Regions from separate parts of the Micromonospora sp. CNZ285 genome, predicted to be linked through region 1. Evidence: riboswitches for the same ligand, from Rfam matches in the RefSeq annotation. Region 1 holds a riboswitch; the other holds the start of a gene.
The links. A riboswitch is a leader RNA that binds a small molecule or an ion and turns the genes downstream of it on or off. The one in region 1 is predicted to bind ZMP and ZTP.
Positions count from the first base shown of each region.

Region 2: another riboswitch for ZMP and ZTP. It lies ahead of CLT75_RS07915 (tetrahydrofolate dehydrogenase/cyclohydrolase catalytic domain-containing protein); the one in region 1 lies ahead of CLT75_RS09265 (glycine hydroxymethyltransferase).

Region 1 is NZ_SPQD01000001.1:2,005,400-2,011,679, reverse strand. It holds gene CLT75_RS09275 (aminotransferase-like domain-containing protein) at 1-1,086, shown strand, start outside; gene CLT75_RS09270 (hypothetical protein) at 1,114-1,365, shown strand; gene CLT75_RS09265 (glycine hydroxymethyltransferase) at 1,432-2,868, opposite strand; ZMP/ZTP riboswitch at 2,887-2,976, opposite strand; gene CLT75_RS33100 (Rossmann-fold NAD(P)-binding domain-containing protein) at 3,081-3,350, shown strand; gene CLT75_RS33095 (Rossmann-fold NAD(P)-binding domain-containing protein) at 3,335-3,628, shown strand; gene CLT75_RS09255 (hemerythrin domain-containing protein) at 3,692-4,192, opposite strand; gene CLT75_RS09250 (S8 family serine peptidase) at 4,299-5,786, opposite strand; gene CLT75_RS09245 (NAD(P)H-hydrate dehydratase) at 5,935-6,280, opposite strand, start outside.
Region 2 is NZ_SPQD01000001.1:1,727,926-1,734,205, forward strand. It holds gene CLT75_RS07905 (beta family protein) at 1-956, opposite strand, end outside; gene CLT75_RS07910 (hypothetical protein) at 1,079-2,074, shown strand; ZMP/ZTP riboswitch at 2,080-2,154, shown strand; gene CLT75_RS07915 (tetrahydrofolate dehydrogenase/cyclohydrolase catalytic domain-containing protein) at 2,168-3,034, shown strand; gene CLT75_RS07920 (endonuclease/exonuclease/phosphatase family protein) at 3,038-3,817, opposite strand; gene CLT75_RS07925 (sulfite exporter TauE/SafE family protein) at 3,992-4,765, shown strand; gene CLT75_RS07930 (GNAT family N-acetyltransferase) at 4,750-5,553, shown strand; gene def (peptide deformylase) at 5,533-6,042, opposite strand; gene CLT75_RS07940 (MarR family transcriptional regulator) at 6,064-6,280, opposite strand, start outside.

The DNA.
Region 1 (6,280 bases):
AAGGGCATCGTGCACCACCTGATCGCCCGGCACCTCGCCGTGGACGAGGGGCTCACCGTCGACCCGGAGTCGATAGTGGTGACCGTCGGCTGCCAGGAGGCGATGTTCCTGGTGCTGCGCGCGCTGCGGACCGGCCCGGCCGACGTGCTGTTCGCGGTGGCGCCCACGTACGTCGGGCTCACCGGCGCGGCCCGCCTGGTCGACCTGCCGGTGCGCCCGGTGGCCGGCGGGCCGGACGGCGTCGACCTGGCCGACCTGCGCGCCGGGGTGCGCCGGGCCCGCGCGGAGGGGCTGCGGCCCCGGGGCTGCTACGTGATGCCCGACTTCGCCAACCCGTCCGGCGTCAGCATGGACACCGCGCAGCGGCGGCGGCTGCTGGAGCTGGCCGCCGAGGAGGACCTGCTGCTGATCGAGGACAACCCGTACGGCCTGTTCCCGGCCGACGGCACCGACCGGCGGCCCACCCTCAAGGCGCTGGACACCGCACGGCGGGTGGTCTATCTCGGCTCGTTCGCCAAGACCGTGCTGCCCGGCGCCCGGGTCGGCTACGTGGTCGCCGACCAGCGGGTGGGCGAGGCGGACGGCACCGTGGTCCCGTTCGCCGACCACCTCGCGAAGATCAAGAGCATGGTCACGGTGAACACGTCGCCGATCAGCCAGGCGGTGATCGGCGGCGCGCTGCTGGCGCACGACTGCTCGCTGGTGGCCGCGAACGTGCGGGAGCGGGCCGCGTACGCCCGCAACCTGCGCCACCTGGCCGACGGCCTGGCCCGGCGCTTCCCGGCCGGCGGGCCGGTCTCCTGGACCGTGCCGGCGGGCGGGTTCTTCGTGGTGGTGACAGTGCCGTTCGCTGTCGACGACGCGCTGCTGCACCGCTCGGCGCGCGAGTACGGCGTGCTCTGGACCCCGATGGCGCACTTCTACGACGCGGGCACGCCGGTCAACGCGCTGCGGCTGTCGGTGAGCGCCGTCACACCGGAGTCGATCGATGTCGGCCTGGACCGGCTGGCCGCGCTGGTCACGGACACCATGACGGCCGAGGTGACGCCGCAGTGTCAGGGTTCCGCCACAGTGCGTGTTTCCTGACGCCGTTCGTCTGTTGATAATGGACGAATGGTTGCCTGGGAGTACGCGTTGCTCGTTCGTCGGTATCAGGGTCAGGGTCGCAATTTCCACGTCTCGTTCGTGTGGTACGGCCCGGACGGGTCACGCACCGACGTGACGGCGTACGGCGACACCGCGATCGCGCACCTCAACCGGGTCGGCCGGGAGGGATGGGAGCTGGTCTCCGCCGCCGAGGACGTGAACAACGTGCAGGGCAGCACCGAGGTCCACCGCTACCACCTGAAGCGCCCGCTGCGCTGACCCCTGAACCGCCGGCACCCCGGGAGACTCCTTCTCCCGGGGTGCCGCTTCGTGTCGGTCGGGTGCTCAGCCCAGGTCGACCGCCGGGTAGAGCGGGAACGGCGTGAGCAGGTCGGCGGCCTGCTTGCCGACCGACTCGGCGACGGCCGGGTCCAGCACGTACTTCGCCTTCGACGGTGCGCCGTCCGGGCCGGTGCCGGGCGTGGTCTGGCTGAGCACGGTGTGGATCAGCTCGGCGGTGGCGTCCATCTCGGCGGCGCCGAGGCCCCGGGTGGTCAGCGCCGGGGTGCCGATGCGGATGCCGGAGGTGTACCAGGCGCCGTTCGGGTCCTGCGGCACCGAGTTGCGGTTGGTGACGATGCCCGAGTCCAGCAGCGCCTGCTCGGCCTGCCGGCCGGTCAGGCCGTACCCGGACACGTCGATGAGCACCAGGTGGTTGTCGGTGCCGCCGGTGACCAGCGTCGCGCCCCGGCGCAGCAGCCCGTCGGCGAGCGCCTGCGCGTTGTCCACGATCCGCTGAGCGTAGTCGGCGAAGTCGGGGCGGCGCGCCTCGGCCAGCGCGACGGCCTTGGCGGCCATCACGTGCGGCAGCGGCCCGCCGAGCACCATCGGGCAGCCCCGGTCGACCTGGTCGGCCAGCTCCGGCCCGCAGAGCACCATGCCGCCGCGCGGGCCGCGCAGCGACTTGTGCGTGGTGGTGGTGACGATGTGGGCGTGCGGCACCGGGTCGAAGTCGCCGGTGAAGACCTTGCCGGCGACCAGCCCGGCGAAGTGGGCCATGTCGACCATGAAGGTGGCGCCGACCGAGTCGGCGATCTCCCGCATGATCCGGAAGTTGACCTTCCGCGGGTACGCGGAGTAGCCGGCGACCAGGATCAGCGGCTTGAACTCGCGGGCCGCCTCGGCCACCCGATCGTAGTCGATCAGGCCGGTGGCCGGGTCGGTGCCGTAGCTGCGCTGGTCGAACATCTTGCCGGAGATGTTCGGCCGGAAACCGTGCGTGAGGTGACCGCCGGCATCAAGCGACATGCCCAGCATCCGCTGGTCGCCCAGCTCACGGCGCAGCGCGAACCAGTCGGCCTCGGTGAGGTCGTTCACCTGCCGCGCCTGCGCCTTGCGCAGCGCGGGGGACTCGACCCGGTCGGCCAGGATCGCCCAGAACGCGACCAGGTTGGCGTCGATGCCCGAGTGCGGCTGCACGTACGCGTGGGACGCGCCGAACAGCTCCCGGGCGTGCTCGGCGGCGAGCGCCTCGACGGTGTCGACGTTCTGGCAGCCGGCGTAGAACCGGCGCCCGACCGTGCCCTCGGCGTACTTGTCGCTGAACCAGTTGCCCATCGCCAGCAGCGTCGCCGGGGACGCGTAGTTCTCGCTGGCGATGAGCTTGAGCGACTCGCGCTGGTCGGCCAGTTCCGCGGCGATGGCGTCGGCCACGCGCGGCTCGACGCCGCGGACGACCTCCAGCGCGCTGCGGAAGGCGGTGGACTCGGCGTTGCGCGACATGCGACCTCCAGGTGACGTGCGGAAGGCCCAGGCGCTCGGCATGCGTCCTCATGACGAGGCCGCTCCCCGATGGTGCTCCATCTCCACGCGCCAGTCACGGCCCGTGCCGATCCTACCGGCCCGGCCGGGACCTGCGGGGTTGGGCCGCCCGTCCCGGCGCACACCGTGGGGAGGCCGGCCACGACCCGGCCCGGGGGAGAGGAGGCACGACCATGACCACACCGAGCACCGGACGGCCGCTCGCCGTGGTGACCGGCGCGTCCAGCGGCATCGGGTACGAGCTGGCGGTCCAGTTCGTCGAGCACGGGTACGACGTGGTGGTCGCCGCCGAGGACGCGGCGATCGAACGCGCGGCCGGTGACCTGCGGCGCGACGGCGGCCCGGAGGTGTACCCGGTCCGGGTGGACCTGGCCACGCCCGAGGGCGTCACCCGGCTGGCCGGGGAGGTGACCGCCCTGGGCAGGGGGTGCGCAACGAGCTGAAGGACACCGGCGTCACGGTGACCTCGCCGATGCCGGGCCCGACCGACACCGGATTCTTCGGCCGGGCCGACATGACCGGCACCCGGGTGGGCCAGGGGCCCAAGGACGACCCCCGCACGGTGGCCGAGGGCGCGTTCGAGGCGCTGATGAAGGGGGAGCACAAGGTCGCCGCCGGCTCGCTGGTCAACAAGATCCAGGTGGCCGCCGGCAAGATCATTCCGGACCGGCTGAAGGCCGGGCAGCACCGGAGGATGGCCGAGCCCGGCTCGGGCGACTGAGCACCGACGCGAGCGGGACCGCCCCTGCACCGAGGGGCGGTCCCGCTCGCGTCGGTGCCGGTGTCAGGCGACCACGGCGTCGAGCGACTTCTTCAGCGCCTTCGGGGCGGTCGGCGTCTTCGGCGCCTTCGGGCGCAGGTCGAGCATCCGCCGGCCGATCTCCTGGAGCCGGTTACGGCCGAGCGCCTCGCGGACCTTCGGGAACCACTCCTGCTCCTCCTCCTCGATGTGGTGCAGCACGTTCTCGATCAGCACCGTCGTCTTGGCGTTGTACCGCTCGTCGCCGGCGTCCATCGTGAACAGCTCGAAGCAGAGCACGTCCGCGACGTGGTGCTCCTCGTACGACTCCAGGACGTCGTCCTCGACGTCGGGCACCAGCTTGCGGACCTCCGGGTACATCACCTCGTTCTCCAGGTAGGTGTGCACCGTGAGGGCTTCGAGGATCTGCCCGACGATCTTCCCGCGCTTGCTCGCCGGTCCCTCCTCGGCCTCCTGGAAGGCCTTGAACAGGCGGCGGATCTCCTTGTGGTCCTCCTTGAGCAGGACGATCGCATCGGTGGACACCGGTTACCTCCTAAGTCGGCTGACGGTGCCCCCCTACCCGGCGCCCCACCAGGACAAACAGACCGGGCCCGGCGTGCTCGCCGGGCCCGGTCCACGCGGATACCTGTTACTTCACCGCGTTGTACGCGTCCACGACGCCGGCGCCGTAGAACCCGTTACGGTTCCCGCCGGAGCAGGTCGCGTCGTACGCGTTCGGGCCCGCCGGGATCAGCGGCACCGGGTTGTAGACGCCCGACGGGCAGGACTTCGCGACCGCCGTGCGCTCCAGGAACGAGGCCAGCTGGCCCGGGCTCATGCCCGGGTGCGCGGACAGCGCCAGCGCCGCGACGCCGGTGGCGTGCGGGCCGGACATCGAGGTGCCCTGCTTGTAGCCCCACCCGTTGGTGCGGGTGACGGTGTTGAAGGTGGTGGACAGGATGCCGTCGGCGGACGTCGAGCGGGCGCCCTGCGTCCGGAACCGGGTGTCGCCACCCGGCGCGGTCACGTCGATCACGCCCTGGCCGTACGAGGAGTAGTAGCTCTTCTCCCCGGTCGGGCCGACGGCCGCGACGGTCACCACGCCCGGCGCCTCGGCCGGTAGGTCGAGGCAGGCGTTGGTGAGGTTCTCGCGCTCCTCCGGCGTGCCGTTGTTCGGGCTGCCGGTGTCGGTGATCTTGTGGGCCAGGTCGTAGTTCGAGTTACCTGCCGACGCGACGTGCAGCACGCCCTGGGACTGCGAGTAGCGCAGGGCCCGCTGCACGGCCTTCCACACCGGGCGCTGACGCGCGTCGTTGCGGCAGTTCAGCTCCCACGGGTCGATGTAGTAGCTGTTGTTGGTGAGCTGGAAGCCGTGCTCGGCGGCCCACATGAACCCGCAGACCGCGGCCTCCGGGAAGATGTAGCCGTCGTCGTTGACGACCTTGACGGCGGCGACCTTCACGCCCGGGGCGACACCGGTGACGCCGACGCCGTTCACGGCGGCGGCGATGGTGCCCGCCACGTGGGTGCCGTGGTCGCTCGTGGTGGGGTTCCACGCGGTCTCGGCGGTGTTCGGGACGCCGCCCACACAGGAGGCGCTCTTGTCCTTGGCGATCTGGGTCGCCAGGTCCGGGTGGCTGCTGGAGATGCCGCTGTCCAGCACACCCACCACGACCGACGGGCTGCCGCCGGTCACGGCGTGCGCCTGCGGGACGCGGATCTGGGGCATGTCCCACTGCAGGTTGTAGAGCGGCTCGGCGGTCGGGTCGCCGGTGGCCGCGGCGACGGCGGCGGCCGGCACCTCGACCGTCTCGCCCTCGTCCAGGGCGGTGCCCAGGCCGGCGGTGGAGGCGACCGACTCGACGCCGGCGCCCGCCACCCGGGTGGCGAAGTCCGGGGCGGACGAGCGCACGACCAGCACACCGATCTTGTCGTACGCGGCCACCACGGTGCCGTCGGCGGCCGCCACGCGGGCGGCGGCCTTGGCGGTGCTGTTGCCCTGCGGGGCGAGCACGATGTACGAGGTTTCCGGTCCGACGGCCGCGGCGGCCGGTGCCGTGCCGCCGACGAGGGCGAGCCCGGCGCCGAGCGTCACTGCCGACGCCGCGGCGAGTGTCTTGCGACGGAGGTTGTTCACACAGACTCCCAGGGGTTCGTGCGGGTGGACCGCACCCCTGAGCGGGCTGCGGTCCGGGCGGAGGCACGGCGAAGTACCGGCCTCGCCCGGACCAGCGCCACCGCCTCCCGGCGTGTTACACGTGGCGGGAGCCCGGTGAAGTGGATCGTCAGACGGTGGCGATCGTGTAGGGGATCTCGTCGAGCAGTTCCCGGGCGAGGAAGCCGATCCGCCCGTACCGGGGGACCAGCCGCTGCCCGCTCACCGCGTGCGCGAACGCCGCCCAGCAGGCCGCCTGCGCCGGGTCGGCGCCCCGGGAGAGCAGACCCGCGAGCAGCCCGGCCCGCACGTCACCGCTGCCCGAGGTGCCCAGCCCGGCGTCCCCGCTCTCCTCCCGCCAGGCCCGGCCGTCCGGCGTCGCGATGTGCCCGTACAGCGAGACGACCGCGTCGTACCGGCCGGCCAGTTCCACCGCCTCGGCGTCCAGGTCGTCGCCCGGATCGCGGCCCAGCAGG
Region 2 (6,280 bases), 280 kb from region 1:
GCGGTGCCGGGGCCGGCGTGGCGGGAGGCGCGCAGGGCGATCTGCTCGTCGCCCCAGGAGAAGTGACGCCCGGTGCGCGGCCAGTGGTCGGCGGCTACAAGGGCCTGGCAGATGTCGTAGATGCCGGTGTTGCCGCTGCCCTTGCCGTCGCGCGGCGCACGGTAGGTCCACCAGGCGTCCTGGTGGGTGTAGCGGATGTTGGGTGCTGGCCCTCGGGGTCCGGAGCCGGCGCCGGGGTAAGTGACGCCGTAGTCGGCGAACTGGATGTCGTGGTCCTTGAGCCGCTGCCAGAGGTCGAAGTCCCGCCTGCGGAGCGGGATGGCAGTGTGGGCTGGTACGTGGGAGATCGTGGCGGGCATCGCTCCGGCGGCGACGACGACCGCCTTCCAGGGGTGGCGTCCGGCCCACACGAGGTGTTTGCGGACAAGGGGTTCGGCTGTCGTGAGGTGCCGGTCGGATGCCACCTCGGCGACGTCGATGACGAGGGTGCAGTTCTCCGGTTGCAGTTCGGTGGCGGATAGGACGTGGCTCAGTCGTGCGTCGGTTTCGGTGTCGTCCGGTTCGGTGTGGTCGGCGGTGAGCCGGAGAACGCCACCGTAGGGCGCGGCGGAGTAACGGACGTCGGCCAGTTGTGCGGGGGTGTCGTTCAGGTGGGCGACGGGCAGCGCGGGGATCCCCCACGGATGCAGGTCGTCCGCGATGTCCCGGAGTGGCCGACGGGTGCCGGTGGTGGGCTCGGGGAGGTGGCGCACGTCGACGGCGATGACCATGTCACGCGGGATGCTGTCCTGTGCGCGTTGACTGAAGGTGCATGCGTCAGTGATCGGACCGTGCTTGGAGGGTGGCAGGTCGAAAATCGGGAGGATGTGTGGTGCGAGTTCGTCGGGGACGTGGCTGACGGCCTGGAGTTCGGCTTGGCGTCCCTTGAGGATCGGGTGGTATCCCGTCATTCGCATCGCCCCACACGATTTCGACGACAGTCACTTACGTCGATGGTCCACGTTCTGTGTCCGATCGACAACCATGCGTGTTCATATTGATTGGGGGCGGGCGGATGCGGGTGGGTGCGGCGCGGTCGGTGGCTGTCGGGTGGGTGCGGGAGCGGATGCGCGCGGATCCGTCGATCGAGGGGGCGTTCTTCAGCGGGTCGACTGTGGGGTTGCCGGACGACGCGGTGCTGCCGGCGTGGTCGGACGTGGACGTGTTGCTGGTACGCCGGGAGCCCGGTGTGAAGGTGGGCAAGTTCGTGCACCGGGGGGTGTTGCTGGAGGTCAGCACTGTCACGTGGGCGGAGTTGGGCGGCCCGGAGGATGTGCTGGGGTCGTGGGTGTTCGCGCCGATGTTCCGTACCGATGGGGTGATCGCGGATCCGTCGGGGCGGCTGGCCGCGGTGCGGGAGCGGGTGGCGGCGGGGTTCGCGGATCCGGTGTGGGTGCGGGTGCGGTGCGCCGGTGTGCGGCGGCGGATCGAGGCCGGGTTGCGGGCGGTCGACGCCGGACCGCCGACCGCGGAGCAGGTGCTGGCGTGGGTGTTTCCGACGTCGTTGCTGGCGGTGTGGCCGGCGGTGGCGGGGTTGGCGGATCCGACGGTGCGGCGGCGGTACGTGCGGGCGGAGCGGGTGTTGTCGCGGTTCGGGTTCGCGGATCGGTACGCGGGCCTGCTGGACACGCTCGACGGTGGCGGTGTGGGTGTGGATGCGGCGCGGGTGCGGGAGCATCTGGCCGGGTTGGCGGTGGTGTTCGACGAGGCGTCGCGGTTGCCGCGGGAGGGGTTCGCGTTCGGGGCGGATCTGGGTGCGGCGGGGCGTCCGGTGGTGTTCGACGGTGCGGCTGAGCTGATCGAGGCGGGGCGGCATCGGGAGGCGATGTTCTGGGTGCTGGTGACGTACGCGCGCTGTCATGTGGTGTTGGGCCAGGTGGCGCCGGAGCGGGAGCAGGCGTTCGGGGCGGTGCTGGCGGATCTGGGTGTGGCGTCGGCGGCGGATCGGCGGCGGCGGGCGGACGCGGTGCTGGCGGCGTTGCCGGGGTGGCAGGTGGTGGTGGATGCGGTGGCGGCGGAGGTTGTGGCAGGCTGAGGGGGAACGCGACTGGCGGCACGGGGATGGGTGAACCATCGGGGAGCTCGTCGCGGGGGTCGACCGCCTGGGCCTCCGCGGGCGAGGTGTCGTATGTCTTCTGCGCGGTTGTTGCCGGGTGCGCCGGTGGCGGAGCAGGTGTTGTCGGAGGTCGCCGCGTCGGTGGCGGAGCTGCGTGCGGCGGGGGTGACGCCGGCGCTGGCGACGGTGCTGGTGGGTGACGACGACGCGAGCGCGGGTTATATCCGGATCAAGCAACGGCAGGCGGCGGAGCTGGGTTTCGTGTCGCCGCACGTGCATCTGGCGGCGTCGGCGTCGCAGGCGGATCTGCACGCGGTGCTGGCGGATTTCAACGCGGACAAGACGGTGCACGGGGTGCTGGTGCAGTATCCGATTCCGGGTCATCTGGACTACGACCGGGCGTTGGCGGAGCTGGATCCGGACAAGGACGTGGACGGGATGCATCCGGTGAACATGGGCCGGCTGGCGTTGGGGTTGCCGGGTCCGTTGCCGTGTACGCCGGCGGGGATCGAGGCGTTGCTGGCGTTTCACGGTGTGCCGGTGGCGGGCCGGGAGGTGGTGATCCTGGGCCGGGGTGCGACGTTGGGCCGGCCGTTGGCGATGTTGCTGGCGCAGAAGCGGCCGACGGCGAACGCGGCGGTGACTGTGGTGCACACGGGGGTGGCGGACTGGCCGCGGTACACGCGGCGGGCGGAGATCCTGATCGCGGCGGCTGGGGTGCCGGGGATCGTGCGGCCGGAGCATGTGCGTCCGGGTGCGGTGGTGGTCGGTGGTGGGGTGCGGTACGAGGGGCGGCGGTTGCTGCCGGACGTGGACGAGTCGTGTGCCGAGGTGGCGGGTGCGATCACGCCGCGTGTGGGCGGGGTGGGTCCGACGACTGTGGCGATGTTGTTCCGTAACGCGGTGGACGCGGCGCGGCGGCAGAGCGGGCTGGGCTGAGCGTCAGCCGAGGTCGACGACGAGGGGCCGGTGGTCGGAGATGGTGGCCAGCGGTGTGTGGACGGCGGTGACGGGTGGGAGCCGGTCGAGGCCGTGGCGGTCGGCGAGGATGTGGTCGAGTTGGACGCGGGGTTGCCCGGCCGGGTAGGTGGGGCGTCTCGCGAGGGGCCGCCAGCGGGTGAGCGCGGCGGCGGGTCCGGCGGGCAGGTTGAGGTCGCCGAGCAGGATCCGGGGTGCGGGCAGGGTGCGCAGGACGCGGACGACGCGGCGTAGTTGCCAGACGTTCCAGCCGGGGACGAAGGACAGGTGGGTGGCGGCGACGGTGAGGGGGCCGTGGGGGGTGTCGAGGACGGCGGCGAGCACGACGCGGGGTTCGTCGCGGAGCAGGACGAGTCCGCCGCCGGGGCCGGGTGCGTAGATGGGTGAGCGTACGGGTGCGGCGCGCAGGCGGGTGACCTGCCAGGAGCGGACGGGGTGGCGGCTGATCAGGCCGATGCCGTAGAGGGGTTCGCCGTGGCCGTCGTCGTCGTGGGTGAGGGGGCGGAACTGTTCGCCGGGGGTGCCGACGACGGCGGCGGCGAAGTGGTGGTGGTCGGCGTGCAGGGCGCGGGCGGCCACGGCGGTGAGGTCGAGTTTGCCGCTGCGGGTCTGGTCGCGGTCGACTTCCTGGAGGGCGAGGACGTCGGCGTCGAGGTCGGTGACGGCGGCGGTGAGCCGGTCGGGTTCGACGAGCCCGTCGGTGAGGGATCGGCCGTGCAGCAGGTTGAAGGTGGCCAGGCGCACCTGGACACCCTACGTCGTCGTGGGAGTCTTGCCGGGTGCTGAAACTGCTGTGCTGTTCGATGCTGGTGTTCGTGGCGGTGGGGTCGGTCGGGATGTGGTTGCGGCGTCGCCGGGGGCGGTGAGGCTGGCCACAGGTGGCCTTGTCGCTGGTGGCGGCGTGGGCAGAATGCGGCGGTGGATGCCCTGTCGTTGACGACGTTGCTGACCGCTGCCCTTCTCGCCGGGTGGGTGGACGCGGTGGTGGGTGGCGGCGGTCTGTTGTTGTTGCCGGCGTTGCTGGTGGCGGCGCCGGGTGTGCCGGTGGCGACGGCGTTGGGCACGAACAAGCTGGCGGCGATCTTCGGTACGTCGACGGCGGCGGTGACGTATGCGCGGCGGACGAAGCTGGACTGGGCGGTGGCGGGTCCGGCGGCCGGGTTGGCGGTGCTGACGGCGGGGCTGGGTGCGGCGCTTGCGGGTGCGGTGCCGGGTAGCGCGTACCGGCCGGTGGTGCTCGTGGTGCTGGTGGCGGTGGCGGTGTTCGTGCTGGCGCGGCCGTCGCTGGGGGTGGTGGCGTCGCCGCAGCGGCGGACCCCTCGGCGGGTGGTGGTGGCGGTGGCGGTGGCCGGTCTGGGCATCGCCCTGTACGACGGGTTGATCGGGCCGGGTACGGGGACGTTCCTGGTGTTGGCGTTCACGGCGATTCTGGGTTCGGATTTCGTGCACGCCTCGGCGATGGCGAAGGTGGTCAACGCGGGCACGAATCTGGGTGCGCTTGTGGTGTTCGGGTTGACCGGGCACGTGTGGTGGGCGTTGGGTGCGGCGATGGCGGTGTGCAACGTGGTGGGGGCGGCGGTGGGCGCGCGGATGGCGTTGCGGCGGGGTGCCGGGTTCGTGCGGGTGGTGCTGCTGGTGGTGGTGCTGGCGCTGGTGGCCCGGTTGGGTTATGACCAGTGGATGGCGGGCTGATCGCGGTGGCGGTGCGGGCGGAGCACGACCGGGCGGTGCTGGCGGGTCTGCTGGGCCGGGATCCGGTGTTGCACGCGTACCAGCTGGGTGATCTGGACGATTTCTTCTGGCCGTACACGTCGTGGTTCCGGCGTGGCGACCAGGTGGTGTTGCTGTATCACGGGGTCGAGTTGCCGACGTTGCTGGCGTTCGCGGCGCCGGATCGGGTGCCGGACCTGGCGGGGTTGCTGGCGGAGGCGGCGCCGGTGTTGCCGGCGCGGATGTGGGCGCACCTGTCCCCTGGTCTGGAGGCGGCGGTGGGCCGCTGGTTCGTGGTGTCGGAGGCGGCGGCGCATCACCGGATGGCGTTGACGGATCCGGGGCGGCTGGCGGCGGTGCCGGCGGTGGGTGAGCCGTTGGGGCCGGCGGACGCGGCGGAGCTGGCCGGGTTGTACGCGGTGGCGTATCCGGGGAACTGGTTCGATCCGCGGATGCTGGACACGGGCCAGTACGTGGGGGTGCGGGAGAACGGCCGGCTGGTGGCGGTGGCGGGGGTGCACGTGTTCTCGCCGCGCTGGCGGGTGGCGGCGCTGGGGAATGTGACGACGCATCCGGACGTGCGGGGTCGTGGTCTGGGCGCGGGTGTGGTGGCGGCGTTGTGCGCCCGGCTGCGCGCGTCGGTGGATCATGTGACGTTGAACGTGCGGGCGGACAACGCGGCGGCGGTGCGGCTGTACGAGCGGCTGGGGTTCTCCCGGGTGGCCGGGTTCACCGAGTGCGCGTTGACGTCAGCGGCCGCGGCTGGGTGAGTCGAACCGGCCGGCGCGGATCTCGCGCAGGGCCCGGCGGCGGGTGTCGCCGCGCAGGGTGTCGACGTAGAGGCGTCCGCGCAGGTGGTCGGTCTCGTGTTGCAGGGCGCGGGCGAGGAAGCCGCTGCCGGTGACGGTGAGCGGCTCGCCGTGCTGGTCGTAGCCGTGGGCGGTGGCGTGCAGCGCGCGGGGGGTCGGGAAGTACAGGCCGGGGATGGACAGGCAGCCCTCCTCGTCGTCCTGGAGTTCGTCGGACAGCTCCAGCGTGGGGTTGATCATGTGGCCGCGGTGGCCGTCGGCGTCGTAGACGAACACCTGGGTGTTGACGCCGATCTGGGGTGCGGCGACGCCGGCGCGGCCGGGCGCGCCGAGCAGCGTGTCCATCAGGTCGGTGACGAGGGCGCGCGTTTCGGCGTCGAAGCTGGTGACGGGTTCGCTGGGGGTGCGCAGCACGGGGTCGCCGATGATCCGGATCGGGCGCATAGTCATGCCCGGAAGGCTATCCGTTGCTTACCGGTTTCCGGTGTCCGGTGGGGTGTCGAGCAGGCCGGTGCCGGCGATGCGGTCGCGCAGGGGGCGGCGGCGCAGGGCGTCGAGGACGGCGTACAGCTCGTCGGCGAGCGGCACCGGCAGTTCGGTGTCGAGGTGGCGCACGGCGGCGGTGGTGGCGGCCCATTCGGCTTCGACGGCGGGCAGCAGGGCGCGGGCGCGGTCGGTGAGGGTGACG